DNA from 4 places in the Pseudoalteromonas sp. C2R02 genome. Region 1 is predicted to be linked to each of the others. Evidence: predicted binding sites of a transcription regulator. Region 1 holds the regulator's gene; each other region holds the start of a gene.
What was found. Region 1 encodes ArgR, which controls arginine synthesis, uptake and breakdown. Its sites were predicted from a motif close to ANTGAATANNTATTCANT; they were not measured.
Positions count from the first base shown of each region.

Region 2: the regulator ArgR is predicted to act here: its motif matches at 1,030-1,047, upstream of KO527_RS03950 (citrate synthase).
Region 3: the regulator ArgR is predicted to act here: its motif matches at 1,468-1,485, upstream of gltB (glutamate synthase large subunit).
Region 4: the regulator ArgR is predicted to act here: its motif matches at 1,502-1,519, upstream of KO527_RS20735 (aspartate aminotransferase family protein).

Region 1 covers NZ_JAHKQC010000019.1:42,266-45,447, forward strand. Annotated here, with positions in the region: gene KO527_RS05730 (ABC transporter ATP-binding protein) at 1-447, shown strand, start outside; gene KO527_RS05735 (Dyp-type peroxidase) at 518-1,414, shown strand; gene argR (transcriptional regulator ArgR) at 1,481-1,948, opposite strand; gene mdh (malate dehydrogenase) at 2,182-3,114, shown strand.
Region 2 covers NZ_JAHKQC010000013.1:254,185-257,366, forward strand. Annotated here, with positions in the region: gene sdhA (succinate dehydrogenase flavoprotein subunit) at 1-18, opposite strand, end outside; gene sdhD (succinate dehydrogenase, hydrophobic membrane anchor protein) at 19-366, opposite strand; gene sdhC (succinate dehydrogenase, cytochrome b556 subunit) at 357-734, opposite strand; gene KO527_RS03950 (citrate synthase) at 1,152-2,438, shown strand; gene KO527_RS03955 (SufS family cysteine desulfurase) at 2,575-3,182, shown strand, end outside.
Region 3 covers NZ_JAHKQC010000037.1:124,300-127,481, reverse strand. Annotated here, with positions in the region: gene KO527_RS16975 (Fe-Mn family superoxide dismutase) at 1-529, opposite strand, end outside; gene KO527_RS16970 (Grx4 family monothiol glutaredoxin) at 719-1,063, shown strand; gene gltB (glutamate synthase large subunit) at 1,605-3,182, shown strand, end outside.
Region 4 covers NZ_JAHKQC010000042.1:74,200-77,381, forward strand. Annotated here, with positions in the region: gene astA (arginine N-succinyltransferase) at 1-27, opposite strand, end outside; gene KO527_RS20735 (aspartate aminotransferase family protein) at 126-1,337, opposite strand; gene KO527_RS20740 (HDOD domain-containing protein) at 1,661-2,821, opposite strand; gene KO527_RS20745 (aminodeoxychorismate/anthranilate synthase component II) at 3,161-3,182, opposite strand, start outside.

The sequences.
Region 1 (3,182 bases):
GCGTTTTCAGATCAGCTGGCGATTATGAATGAAGGTAAGATTATTCAGCAGGGCACTGCAAAAGCGTTATTTCATCAACCTAAAGCAAAAATGGTTGCAGAATTTTTAGGGCAGGGGATTTATATCGATGCGCAATATCAAGGTCAGTTGAGTTTCAAAACACCTTTAGGGGCTGTAACATCAACTCAAGATGTTAATGCTGATAATGACCAAGGCGTTTTATATATTAGACCCCAGTATATTAGCTTAAAATCTAAATGCATTAGTAAAACAGATCATAGTGTAACAATATTAAGTAAGCGTTTTATGGGAACGCGTTATATTTATCGCATTAATATTTTAGAGCAAGAGATTGAAATAGCATCAACTGATGATGGTGAGTTTAACCATGGCGATCAAGTTAACTTGAATATTTTGCCACATCCAGTAAACTTTTTTATAAATTAGTCGATTTATACCAACACTATTAAGTTAGTGAACATCTCTTTATTGGTATTACTTATATTTAGGAACTTTAATGCCCCAAGCTCAATCAGGTGTTTGTGCTGAAGCAAACCTACATGGCTTATACCTTTTTTTTAATGTATTAGATGGCCATGATGGTGCGATAAAAAATAAGCTTGGAAAAATTACGGCATTACAAGAAGAGTACAGTGAGCAATTTTCAGAAGCGATGCTTTCAAGTATGGTTGCGATAGGCGCGCAATATTGGCCGCATTTATGTCCTTCATCACTCCCAAGTGGCTTAAAAAGCTTTCCGCATATAAGTCATGATGAACATGCAATGCCGAGTCAGCCAGTTGATTTATTGATTCAAATTAGATCTGATAGATTAGATGTTATTCACTTGTTTGCATCAAATATACTTTCTTTATTTTCATCTGATGTAGAGCTTGTTGATCAAGTTAAGTGTTTTCGCTTTTTAGATGGCCGTGATTTTAATGGTTTTAAATATGGTGGTGATACACCAAGAGGGCGCGCAAAAATGAATATGGCTTTAGTCGCAAACGACTGTGAGTTTGCGCAAGGGAGTTATATCCATGTGCAGCGCTATCGCCATAATTTAGTTGAATGGCAAAAGTTATCGGTTACTGAGCAAGAACAGGTAATTGGACGTACACGTTTAGATAATGAATTAATTATGCCTGTCAATGCCTCAAGTCACGCAAATAAGATTGAATTAAAGAATGAGCTTGGCCAACCTATATTATTACATCAGGGAATGCCATATGGTGATATGCATGAGCAAGGTATGTTATTAGTTACTTGTAGTAATGATGGTGATGCATTTGAGGTATTGACTAAAGCGCGATTAGGGGATGCACACAGTTATGATGCTTGGCTTGATTTTACTCAAGCAGATATGGGGGCTTCATTTTTTGCGCCATCAATTGATTTTTTAAACGCTTTATAAAAGTAAATGAAGTAGGGAGCACAATTTAAAGTTTGCGAGTGCTCCTAATCGAAATGAGAAGTTGATCTATACAGTTTCAAATAAGTTTTTTATTTTTTCTAACGTGACATCAATTTCAGATATTTTTGCTGGTGCTATAAAAATAGTATCATCGCCTGCGATTGTGCCTAATACACCATCTGCTTTACCTAATGAATCAAGTAATCGCGCAATTAATTGTGCTGCTCCTGGACTCGTTCGTATGATGATCATCATTTCGTTATGCATGATATCAATTACTAGTTGGCGTAAAGGGCTTTTGGCAGTTGGCACACCCATTTCAGCAGGTAAACAATAAACCATTTCTTGTTTGGCATTACGCGTTCTTACAGCACCAAACTTACTCAGCATACGTGAAACTTTACTTTGGCTAATATTTGTAAAACCTTGATCTTTTAAAGCATCAACGATTTCACCTTGAGAACCAAAATTTTCTTCTTTTAATAATGCTTTAAAGGCTTTAACTAAAGCTTCTTGTTTATCTTGAATTTGCATCACGTAACTTTTTTTGAACGGGTTTTGTAAAGTTTACACAAATTTTACGATCAAGCCTATATTAGGGCCGATATTTTCATCGGTAATGAATGAAAATGGTCTAAATTGAAATTATTTACAACTATAGTCGAAACTTTGCTTAATAATTGCGGGTTTCATTTGTCTTTAGGAGAGATTTTCTTTATCTTTATGGGCGAAATTGATTACCCTTCTTTAATCTTCGGAGAATACAAATGAAAGTTGCCGTTTTAGGTGCCGCTGGTGGTATCGGTCAAGCTCTATCTTTATTGTTAAAAACTCAGTTACCTGCAGGTTCAGAATTATCTCTTTATGATGTTGCTCCAGTTGTTCCTGGTGTTGCTGTAGATTTATCTCACATCCCAACTGACGTTAAAGTAGCTGGCTTTGGTGCTGATAGCTTAGGTGATGCATTAACTGGTGCTGATATTGTATTAATCCCAGCTGGTATGCCACGCAAGCCTGGTATGGACCGTGCTGACCTTTTCAATGTTAATGCTGGTATTATTAAAACTTTAGCAGAAGGCATTGTTGCTAACTGTCCTAAAGCTTTAGTAGGTATTATCACTAACCCAGTTAATGGTACTGTGCCAATTGTTGCTGAAGTATTCAAAAAAGCGGGTACTTATGATGCTAACCGTGTATTTGGTATCACAACTCTTGACGTGATCCGTTCAGAAGCGTTCATTGCAGAGCTTAAAGGCTTAAACGTTGCTGACGTTAAAATACCTGTAATTGGCGGCCACTCTGGTACGACTATTTTACCACTTCTTTCACAAGTTGAAGGTGCTACTTTCACTGATGAAGAAGTTGCTACACTTACTCCTCGTATCCAAAATGCGGGTACTGAAGTTGTAAACGCTAAAGCGGGTGGCGGTTCAGCGACACTTTCTATGGGCGCAGCAGCAGCTCGTTTTTGTATGTCTTTAGTTAAAGGCCTACAAGGTGAAGATGTTGTAGATTACGCATATGTAGCTGTTGAGAATGGCGATGCGCCATACTTTGCACACCCAGTACGTTTAGGTAAAAACGGTGTTGAAGAGATTCTTTCTTACGGTGCATTAAGCGCGTTTGAAGAGCAAGCTAAAAATGATATGTTAGCAACTTTAAAATCAGACATCCAAGAAGGTGTTGATTTTATGGCTTAATAGACTTGCTTTGCAATGCTATTATAGAAAAAGGGTGATATTTATATCACCCTTTTCTTTTGCCATTA
Region 2 (3,182 bases), on a different contig from region 1:
ACGAACAGAATATTTCACTTACACACCCCACAATACAAATAAACCAACTGCAACATACACAAATGACATCATGTTTAAGATAAAGCCTAATACTGAACGTAATTTTGTACATTTAACGTAATCAGTAAGTACTTGCCATAAACCAATTTGTGTATGGATCATCATGCTAACTAACGCAGCAAGTGTAAAAACTTTAACTGCTAAGTTTGAAAATAATCCCTGCCAAGCCTCAAAAGTGACTTGTGGAGTTGTTAAGAAATAACCAATAATGAATAACGAATAAGCCGTTAATATTAATGCCGTTGCACGTAAAGATACAAAATCTTGTACGCCATTACGTTTTAGAGATGCTTGATTTACAACCATATCCATACCCCTGCCATTACTGCTGCTACAGCCCACAAAACAAGTGAGATTGTTGCGCTGCTGTTGCCTGATTCAAGTTCTTCCCAGTACCCCATATCCATAATGATATGACGGATACCACCAATGATGTGATATGCCAACACTGTGACAGTACCCCACGCAATGAATTTGGCAACGAACCCACTAAATAGGCTCTTGACGAATTCAAAACCTTCTGGTGATGAAAGAGACTCTGACCAAGCCCAAATTACAAATGTTAAAGCAAAAAACAATGCAACACCGGTGATACGGTGTAAGATTGACGCTTTAGCAGTTGCTGGCATAGAAATAGTCGATAGATCGAGATTTACAGGTCTTTGCTTTTTCACAGTTACTTGCCCATCTGGCCCATTTAGGACCCAACTATTGTTTTTATACACCCATCTAATTTTATTTGATTTAATAAATTTAAATGGAACTATCAAAATAAACAAACCTATTATGGTGACGAGCCAAAATAGGTACTACACGTTTACTTCAGACGCAGTAGGTTTAATGCATTTGAATAAACCTCGCATAGTATATATTCCCCCTGAAGATTTTACAATTTTTGTTTAATTAGAATGCCTTGCAAATTAGCCTTTAGTATACTATTTAATCTTTTCAGAATAGATATCATACTTTTTTGCATTAATTTTCATTAATATTGACTTTTATCCCCATTTATACGTTAAAATGGAGCTAATTTGCTTAACAATAGACTTAAAATCATAACAATTGATTTGTTATAACAGGAGATGATTTAGATGGCAGACAAAAAAGCAGTACTTCATATCGATGGCCAAGAACCAATTGATTTACCAATTTATTCAGGCACAGCTGGTCAAGATGTAATCGACGTACGCTCATTAGGTGCTCACAACCATTTCACATATGACCCAGGCTTCATGTCTACAGGTTCTTGTGAATCAGCTATCACTTTCATCGACGGCGCTAAAGGTGTGCTATTACACCGTGGTTACCCAATTGATCAACTTGCTGAACAATCAAACTACCTAGAACTTTGTTACTTGCTTTTAGAAGGCGAGTTACCAAGCAAAGAGCAGATGGATAGCTTTGAAAACGAAATCACAACAAATACAATGATGCACGAAAAAATCGGTGCATTTTTCCAAGGCTTCCGCGTAGATGCTCACCCAATGGCAATGCTATGTGGTGTCGTTGGTGCTTTATCTTCATTCTATCACGATGATTTAGACATTACTGATCCAGAGCAACGTAAACGTAGTGCTGTAAAATTAGTTGCTAAATTACCAACTATTTCAGCGATGGCATACAAGTACACAATTGGCCAACCATTTGTTTACCCTAAAAACGACCTAAGCTACGCAGAAAACTTCTTACATATGATGTTCTCTGTACCTGCTGAAGAATACAAAGTTAGCCCAGTTCTTGCAAAAGCAATGGACCGTATCTTTATGCTTCATGCTGATCACGAACAAAATGCATCAACTTCTACAGTACGTATCGCTGGTTCTTCTGGTGCTAACCCGTATGCATGTATTGCTGCTGGTGTTGCTTCACTTTGGGGTCCAGCTCATGGTGGTGCAAATGAAGCATGTTTAACTATGCTTGAAGAAATCGGTACAGCTGATCGCATCGAAGAATATGTTGCTAAAGCGAAAGATAAAAATGACCCGTTCCGTCTAATGGGCTTTGGTCATCGTGTTTACAAAAACTTCGATCCTCGTGCAACAGTAATGCGTCAAACGTGTCATGAAGTTTTAAAAGAGCTAAATATCCAAGATCCATTACTAGAAGTAGCGATGGGCCTAGAGAAAATTGCTTTAGAAGACCCTTACTTCATTGAAAAGAAACTTTACCCTAACGTAGATTTCTACTCAGGTATCATCTTAAAAGCAATCGGTATCCCAACAAGCATGTTCACTGTTATCTTTGCGATGGCACGTACTGTTGGTTGGATTTCACATTGGGATGAGATGTTATCTCAACCAGGTCAAAAAATTGGTCGTCCACGTCAAATGTATACTGGTTATACTAAACGTGACTACGCTGATACTGATAAAAGATAATTATTAGTTTAAATTATTAAGGTACATCCCAGATGTACCTTAATTTATTGTTCCGCTCAAAACCAGTAATGCTCCTCGCTTTTTTTTTACAAATCCTTTAAAATACCGCCCTCCTTTTGCGGTTTGATTTTATAAAATGTTTGATATTGATAATATAAGAAATGATTTTCCTATCTTAAAACAAATAGTTAATGAAAAACCTCTTATATATTTTGATTCTGGTGCAACCAGTCAAAAACCCCAAGTAGTTATAGATTCTCTTAAACATTTTTATACTAATTCTAATTCTAATGTGCATAGAGGCATTCACACCTTAGGCGATCGTGCGACAATAGCCTATGAAAATTCACGTAATAAGCTAGCCAATTTTATTAATGCACAAGCTAAAGAGATTGTATGGACTAAAGGCGCAACAGAGTCTCTAAATTTATTAGCTCATGGTTTATCAAACATCTTAAAACCAGGTGATGTTATCTTGATCAGTGCTTTAGAGCATCATGCTAATATTGTTCCCTGGCAACAATTATGTGCCAATACAGGCGCTATTTTAAAGGTTATTCCTCTTGATGAGTCATCTCAAGCTATAGAGCTAAACACAGCTCAGCAACTTATTGACCTTCATAAACCAAAAATATTGAGCATTTCTCATGCTTCAAATGCGCTAGGTAATATTCAACCTATTACAGATATAATTAAGTATTCTAAAAAATATAAAACAGTGACGGTTATTGATGGTGCGCAAGC
Region 3 (3,182 bases), on a different contig from region 1:
TTAAGTAGTTAGGGCGCACATTACGGTAATCGATGTAATAAGCATGTTCCCATAAATCTACAGTCAGGATAGGTGTTACGCCATCTTCAGTTAATGGTGTTGCAGCATTTGAAGTATTTACGATATCAAGAGAACCGTCAGCAAGTTTAACTAACCAAGTCCAGCTTGAACCAAAGTTATTTACAGCTTTATCATTTAATGCAGCTTTGAATTCTTCAAAAGAACCCCATTTAGCATTAATTGCATCAGCAATCGCACCCGTTGGTGCGCCACCTGCATTTGGAGCAAGTGAGTTCCAGTAGAAAGTATGGTTCCAGATTTGTGCTGCGTTGTTAAATACGCCGCCTTCTGAAGAACACACGATTTCTTCTAATGTTTTATTAGCGAAATCTGTACCTTCGATTAATCCGTTAAGCTTAACAACATAAGTATTATGGTGTTTGCCGTGATGGAATTCTAAAGTTTCTTGTGAAATATGCGGTGCAAGTGCATCGATTGCATATGGTAGTGACGGTAGTTCAAATGCCATTTTTTTCTCCATGGTATTTTGTTAAGTACAAATGCTTTGTGTTACAATACCTGAGTATTTTACTCAAGTTTTAATAAACAGCAATGTTAATATACTCATGATTAAGTTACTTTTTTATTAATAGTACAAATAAAGTACTATTTTAAATACATTTTATTGTAGTCAATTTTAAGCGTTTTGAGGTTGTAGATGGAAACCATAGATAAAATTAAACAACAGATTTCTGAAAATCCAATTATTCTTTATATGAAAGGCTCACCAAAATTACCAAACTGTGGCTTTTCATCTCAAGCATCACAAGCTTTAATGTCTTGCGGTGCACAGTTTGCTTATGTTGATATCTTGCTGAATCCTGATATTCGTGCTGAATTACCAGCATATGCAGATTGGCCTACATTCCCGCAGTTATGGGTTGATGGTGAATTAGTTGGTGGTTGTGACATTATAATTGAAATGTTTCAAAAAGGTGAATTACAGCCTTTAATCACAGAAACTGCTGAAAAATATAAAACAGAAGATGATTCTGCAGAATAATTAATTTTATTCATATGGAAAAGCGAGCTCAGCTCGCTTTTTTTATACCTCAGTTATATTTCCTAACCTTTCTCACAATAACTCACTCCTATAAAGCAATTTTCAATCAATCAATCTATTTCAAATTATTCGTTTTGGTATTAATGGTTATTCTGTGCATTTCAAAATGATTTTAATGTTGTATATAGCTTAAATTAACCAATTGGGTTAATTGGTATTACCATGCATAACTATTCATTTTTTATTCTCTTTACGTTTACGTAAACGTATATTGCAAATTAATCTCATTTACAAAAGTAACAATATGACACCAGTGTCATGAAAATTATAATGGTATTTTCACTGTATTTAATGAGTTTGTTAAATTTATTGTTCGATTTTACGATGTGAAAAATATTCATGGTCATGAATATATATGCACAAAATGTTTGACTATGAATGATTTTATGGTTAATTTTACTGTCTGCTAGAGTTCATTTTATTTAAAAGTGAGCACGTCGCATTTTCAAACTCTAGTAATAGCAAGGGGAGGGGGACATACATGTTATATGACTCAAGATACGAAAAAGATAACTGTGGATTTGGATTAATTGCTCATATTGACGGGCAACCAAGTCATAAATTAGTACGTACAGCCATCACTGGTTTAGATAGAATGCAACATCGTGGCGGTATTGCCGCAGATGGTAAAACGGGCGATGGTTGTGGTTTATTATTACAAAAGCCTGACAGCTTTTTTCGTGCGATAGCACAAGAAAATGATTGGCATTTAGGTAAAAATTACGCTGTAGGCATGGTTTTTTTAAATCTTGATTCACACATTGCAACTCGCACTCGCGCTATTATTGATGAAGAACTAGAAAAAGAAACTTTATCAATTGTTGGTTGGCGAGAAGTTCCCACAGATACAGCGAGTTTAGGCCCGATAGCCATAGAGCAATTACCTCGGTTTGAGCAGGTTTTTATTAGCGCCCCAGAAGGTTGGCGACCAAAAGATTTAGAGCGCCGTTTATACATCGCACGTAGAAGAATAGAAAAACGCATAGATTTCGATAAAGATTTTTATTTCGCGAGTTTATCTGGTTTAGTCACTATCTATAAAGGCTTAGTTATGCCAGCTGACTTACCTAATTTTTATTTGGATTTAGCTGATATGAGAATGCAATCAGCAATTTGTGTATTCCACCAAAGATTTTCAACCAATACACAGCCGCGTTGGCCTTTGGCACAACCTTTTAGATATTTAGCACATAACGGTGAAATTAATACGATTGAAGGGAACCGTCAGTGGGCAAGAGCAAGAGAATATAAATTCTCATCTCCTTTACTGCCAGATTTAAATACAGCAGCGCCTTTTGTTAATGAATCAGGTTCAGACTCTTCGTCACTAGATAATATGCTAGAAGTATTTTTAGCTGGTGGCATGGATATTTTCCGTGCTATGCGTATGTTAGTACCGCCTGCATGGCAAAAAAACCGTGCTATGGATGATGATTTACGTGCATTCTATGATTTTAACTCTATGCATATGGAGCCTTGGGATGGACCTGCGGGTATTGTGATGTCAGATGGCCGTTTTGCTGCGTGTAATTTAGATAGAAATGGTCTTCGTCCAGCAAGATATGTTATTACTCAAGATGGTTTTATGACATTAGCCTCAGAAGTCGGTATTTGGGATTATTCTCCTGATGAAGTTGTTGAAAAGGGCAGAGTAGGGCCTGGTGAATTACTGGTTATTGATACTTTACATGGTAAAGTATGGCAATCAGATGAAATTGATCAAGATCTTAAATCTCGTCATCCATATAAAGACTGGCTAGAAAAAAATGTAAAACGCTTAGTGCCATTTGAAAAAATGGATAATGCACTGGATAGTGCACGTAAATGGAATGATGAACAATTACATCTGTATCAAAAAATGTTTGGTTATTCTAATGAAGAATTAGATCAAGCCTTACGTATTATGGGTGAAAACGGACAAGAAGCCACAGGCTCTATGGGTGACGATACGCCATTTGCTGTACTTTCAAGTAAAGAGCGTTCTTTATTTGATTACTTCCGTCAAAAATTTGCACAAGTAACTAATCCACCGATCGACCCATTACGTGAAAACCATGTC
Region 4 (3,182 bases), on a different contig from region 1:
TTTTCGGATTGGGCGAATAACCATCATAGTGCCGCTTACTCCCTTATGTTTATAATGAAAATAAAAGGTGGTTAAAAACCACCTTTAAATACGTTACTCAATAAGTAACTCTACAAAGCTTTAAATTAAGCGTTTGCTTTTACTACGTCAGCTACTGCTTTTTCAAAACGTGCCATACCTTCACGGATATCATCATCAGAAATTACTAATGACGGTGTGAAACGTACTACGTCAGCGCCAGCAACTAATGACATTAAGCCATGTGCAGTTGATGCAACTAAAAACTCTTTAGCTTTACCTTTGTATTGCTCAGTCACTACAGCACCAATCAATAAACCTTTACCGCGAACTTCTGAAAATACATTGTATTTATCGTTTATTGCGGTTAATAACTCACGGAATAAGACTTCTTTTTGTTTAACACCGTTTAATACTTCTTCAGTATTTACAGTATCAAATGCTGCTTCTGCTACAGCACATGCTAGTGGGTTACCACCATAAGTAGAACCATGAGTACCTACTTTTAAATGCTTTGCGAATTCAGTTTTAGTGATCATTGCACCAATTGGGAAACCGCCACCTAATGCTTTAGCTGTTGTTAAGATATCTGGCGTAACACCTAAACCTTCATATGCGTATAAATCACCAGTACGGCCTACACCTGTTTGTACTTCATCAAAAATTAATAGTGCATTATGTTGGTCACATAAAGCACGCACACCTTTAATGAAATCAGCTGTAGGAGAAACGATACCACCTTCGCCTTGTAATGGTTCAATCATTACTGCACATGTATCATCTGAGATAAGTGCTTTAAAGCTTTCTAAATCATTGTAGTCTGTATGCACGATATCAGCAGGTTTTGGACCAAAACCGTCAGAATAAGCAGCTTGACCACCAACAGTTACGGTAAAGAATGTACGACCGTGGAAACCTTTATTAAATGCGATGATTTGTGATTTTTGCTCGCCTGCAGTATCTAATGCCCAACGACGTGCTAGTTTTAATGCTGCTTCATTTGCTTCTGCGCCAGAGTTAGCGAAATAAACTTTATCAGCAAAAGTAGCATCAACTAATTTTTTAGCTAAACGTAATGCAGGTTCATTTGCCATTACATTTGATAAATGCCAAATTTTTTCACCTTGCTCTTTTAATGCATTAACTAATGCTGGATGACAATGACCTAAACAGTTTACTGCAATGCCGCCAGCAAAATCGATATATTCACGACCTTCCTGATCCCATACACGAGAGCCTTCACCCTTTACTGGGATCACAGCCGAAGGCGCGTAGTTTGGTACCATTACTTCATCAAAAAGTGCACGATTTATAGTCATTTTATTTCCTCTGTTAACAAGTAAAACACCGCTAAATAATAGCGTTTCACTTTGAATACTATTGGATAAGGAGACGTATTATTTCAAAAAAAAACGCTTTTGTCTCCTTTGTAATTTAGCTCAAGGCCTTGGTTTATAAGGAAAGCGGGTATAATTTCATTGATAGTGAATAAGTATCTAACTTAATAAGAGGATCACGCTTGTAAACGCTATTAATGGTTAATTTTAATAATAAAAGGGAGATTGAATGAATAGTCGAAAATAAATAACTAAAAAATGAAGGATTACACCGTTTTTACCTGCTTATATTAAAAAAGTAATTCTTAATGCTCAATTCTTAACTGCAGGTTGTGCAAACTGGTGCTCGCTAATGTTTTAAGTTCGATCATTTTAAATTGATAACTACTAAACCAAGCTTTCACTTCGTCTGCTTCTACTAAATTATGTTCTTTTAATTTTTTATACTGACTATAACATTGCGCTTTAGCAACTACTTTAGCCAAGTCATCCATTTCTGAAAATTCAGTATTATTGGCTAATTGCGCCATTGCGCTTTGTATTGGTAAATATTTAAAGCCCATTTTAGTGATCAATTGATGTGAGAGTTCAGCTGAGTGCTCTACCATTAAGTTGCGTAAACATAATGCGTCCGGTTTAAGTACTAATAATGCATCGTGTAAATCTTTTTCTTTATTATCGCGGCTATCTTTGGTTTGCTGCTCCCAGAGTGTATCGAATGTCCTCAAATATAAGCGCACTAATGCAATTTTACCGACATCATGGAACATACCTAATACAAATGCTTGATAAGGGTCTACATCATTGAGTTCAGCTAATGTTTTAGCTGCAATGGCAGTTGTCATACCTGACTCCCATAACTTACGCTTTAATAAGCGAAATGGCATAGTGCTAAAAGGTGCCCAATGCTTTAAAGAGAAAGTTGGTATGATGAGCTTTAAGTTATCCAAACCTAAATATCTGATCGCAAGGGAAGGATCATCTACTTTCACTGCTTTTTTAGGATCTTTATCATTTCGATACTGAGGTAAGTTAATAAGCTTAACAATGTCATCACCAAGCCAGAGTAAATCTTTAACTAAGGGATCGATTCGACCAACAGATGCTGAGTTGACTGATAAAATATCTAGGATTGCAGGAATATTATCTTGAATATGAATAATATCGGTATAAATGTAATCGATATCTGTTAAATAAGTTTGGATTTGTGCTTCTACATCTTGATGTAATAACGCATTCACATGTGCAACGTACTTAAGCTTTTTGCTATCTTCTTTACTTCTGTTTTTTTGTGCTTTTTCTTCTACTTCTAATAAAGTACGAGAAGGCATTTTTTCGCCATAATCTAAGTCTAAAGAATGAATATAACCAAGCTGCTGCTGAGCAAAATTATGTCCTAACAATAAGTCATGAAACCGCTCATATAATACTTCAGCTGTTTCATTTTTTTGTAAAGACTCGCTCATAAAATTTTTTATTCCTTTAATTATTTTTACAGTTTCAAATTAATCTTAAACCAATATGTATTAATTTCACCTGAATAAACGCACTTTTATAGTTCCGAACCTACAGCCTATAACCTTAAAACCCGTCATCCCCAATAAAATAACTCGGGAATGACACTACTTTAGATACTTAGTAAGGCTAAAGCCCTACAAAATCGCGTTACAGTTTAAGTTTCCCAACCTAACAGGTATTCTTGTAGGTTAAGCTTTACCCTAACTGCTTTAAACTCACTCTAAATTGCTTAAAACCGCTGTAGATTCCCGATAAAATAACTCGGGAATGACGCTACAGACTCTAACCTAGCGATATTGTTTTATAAAG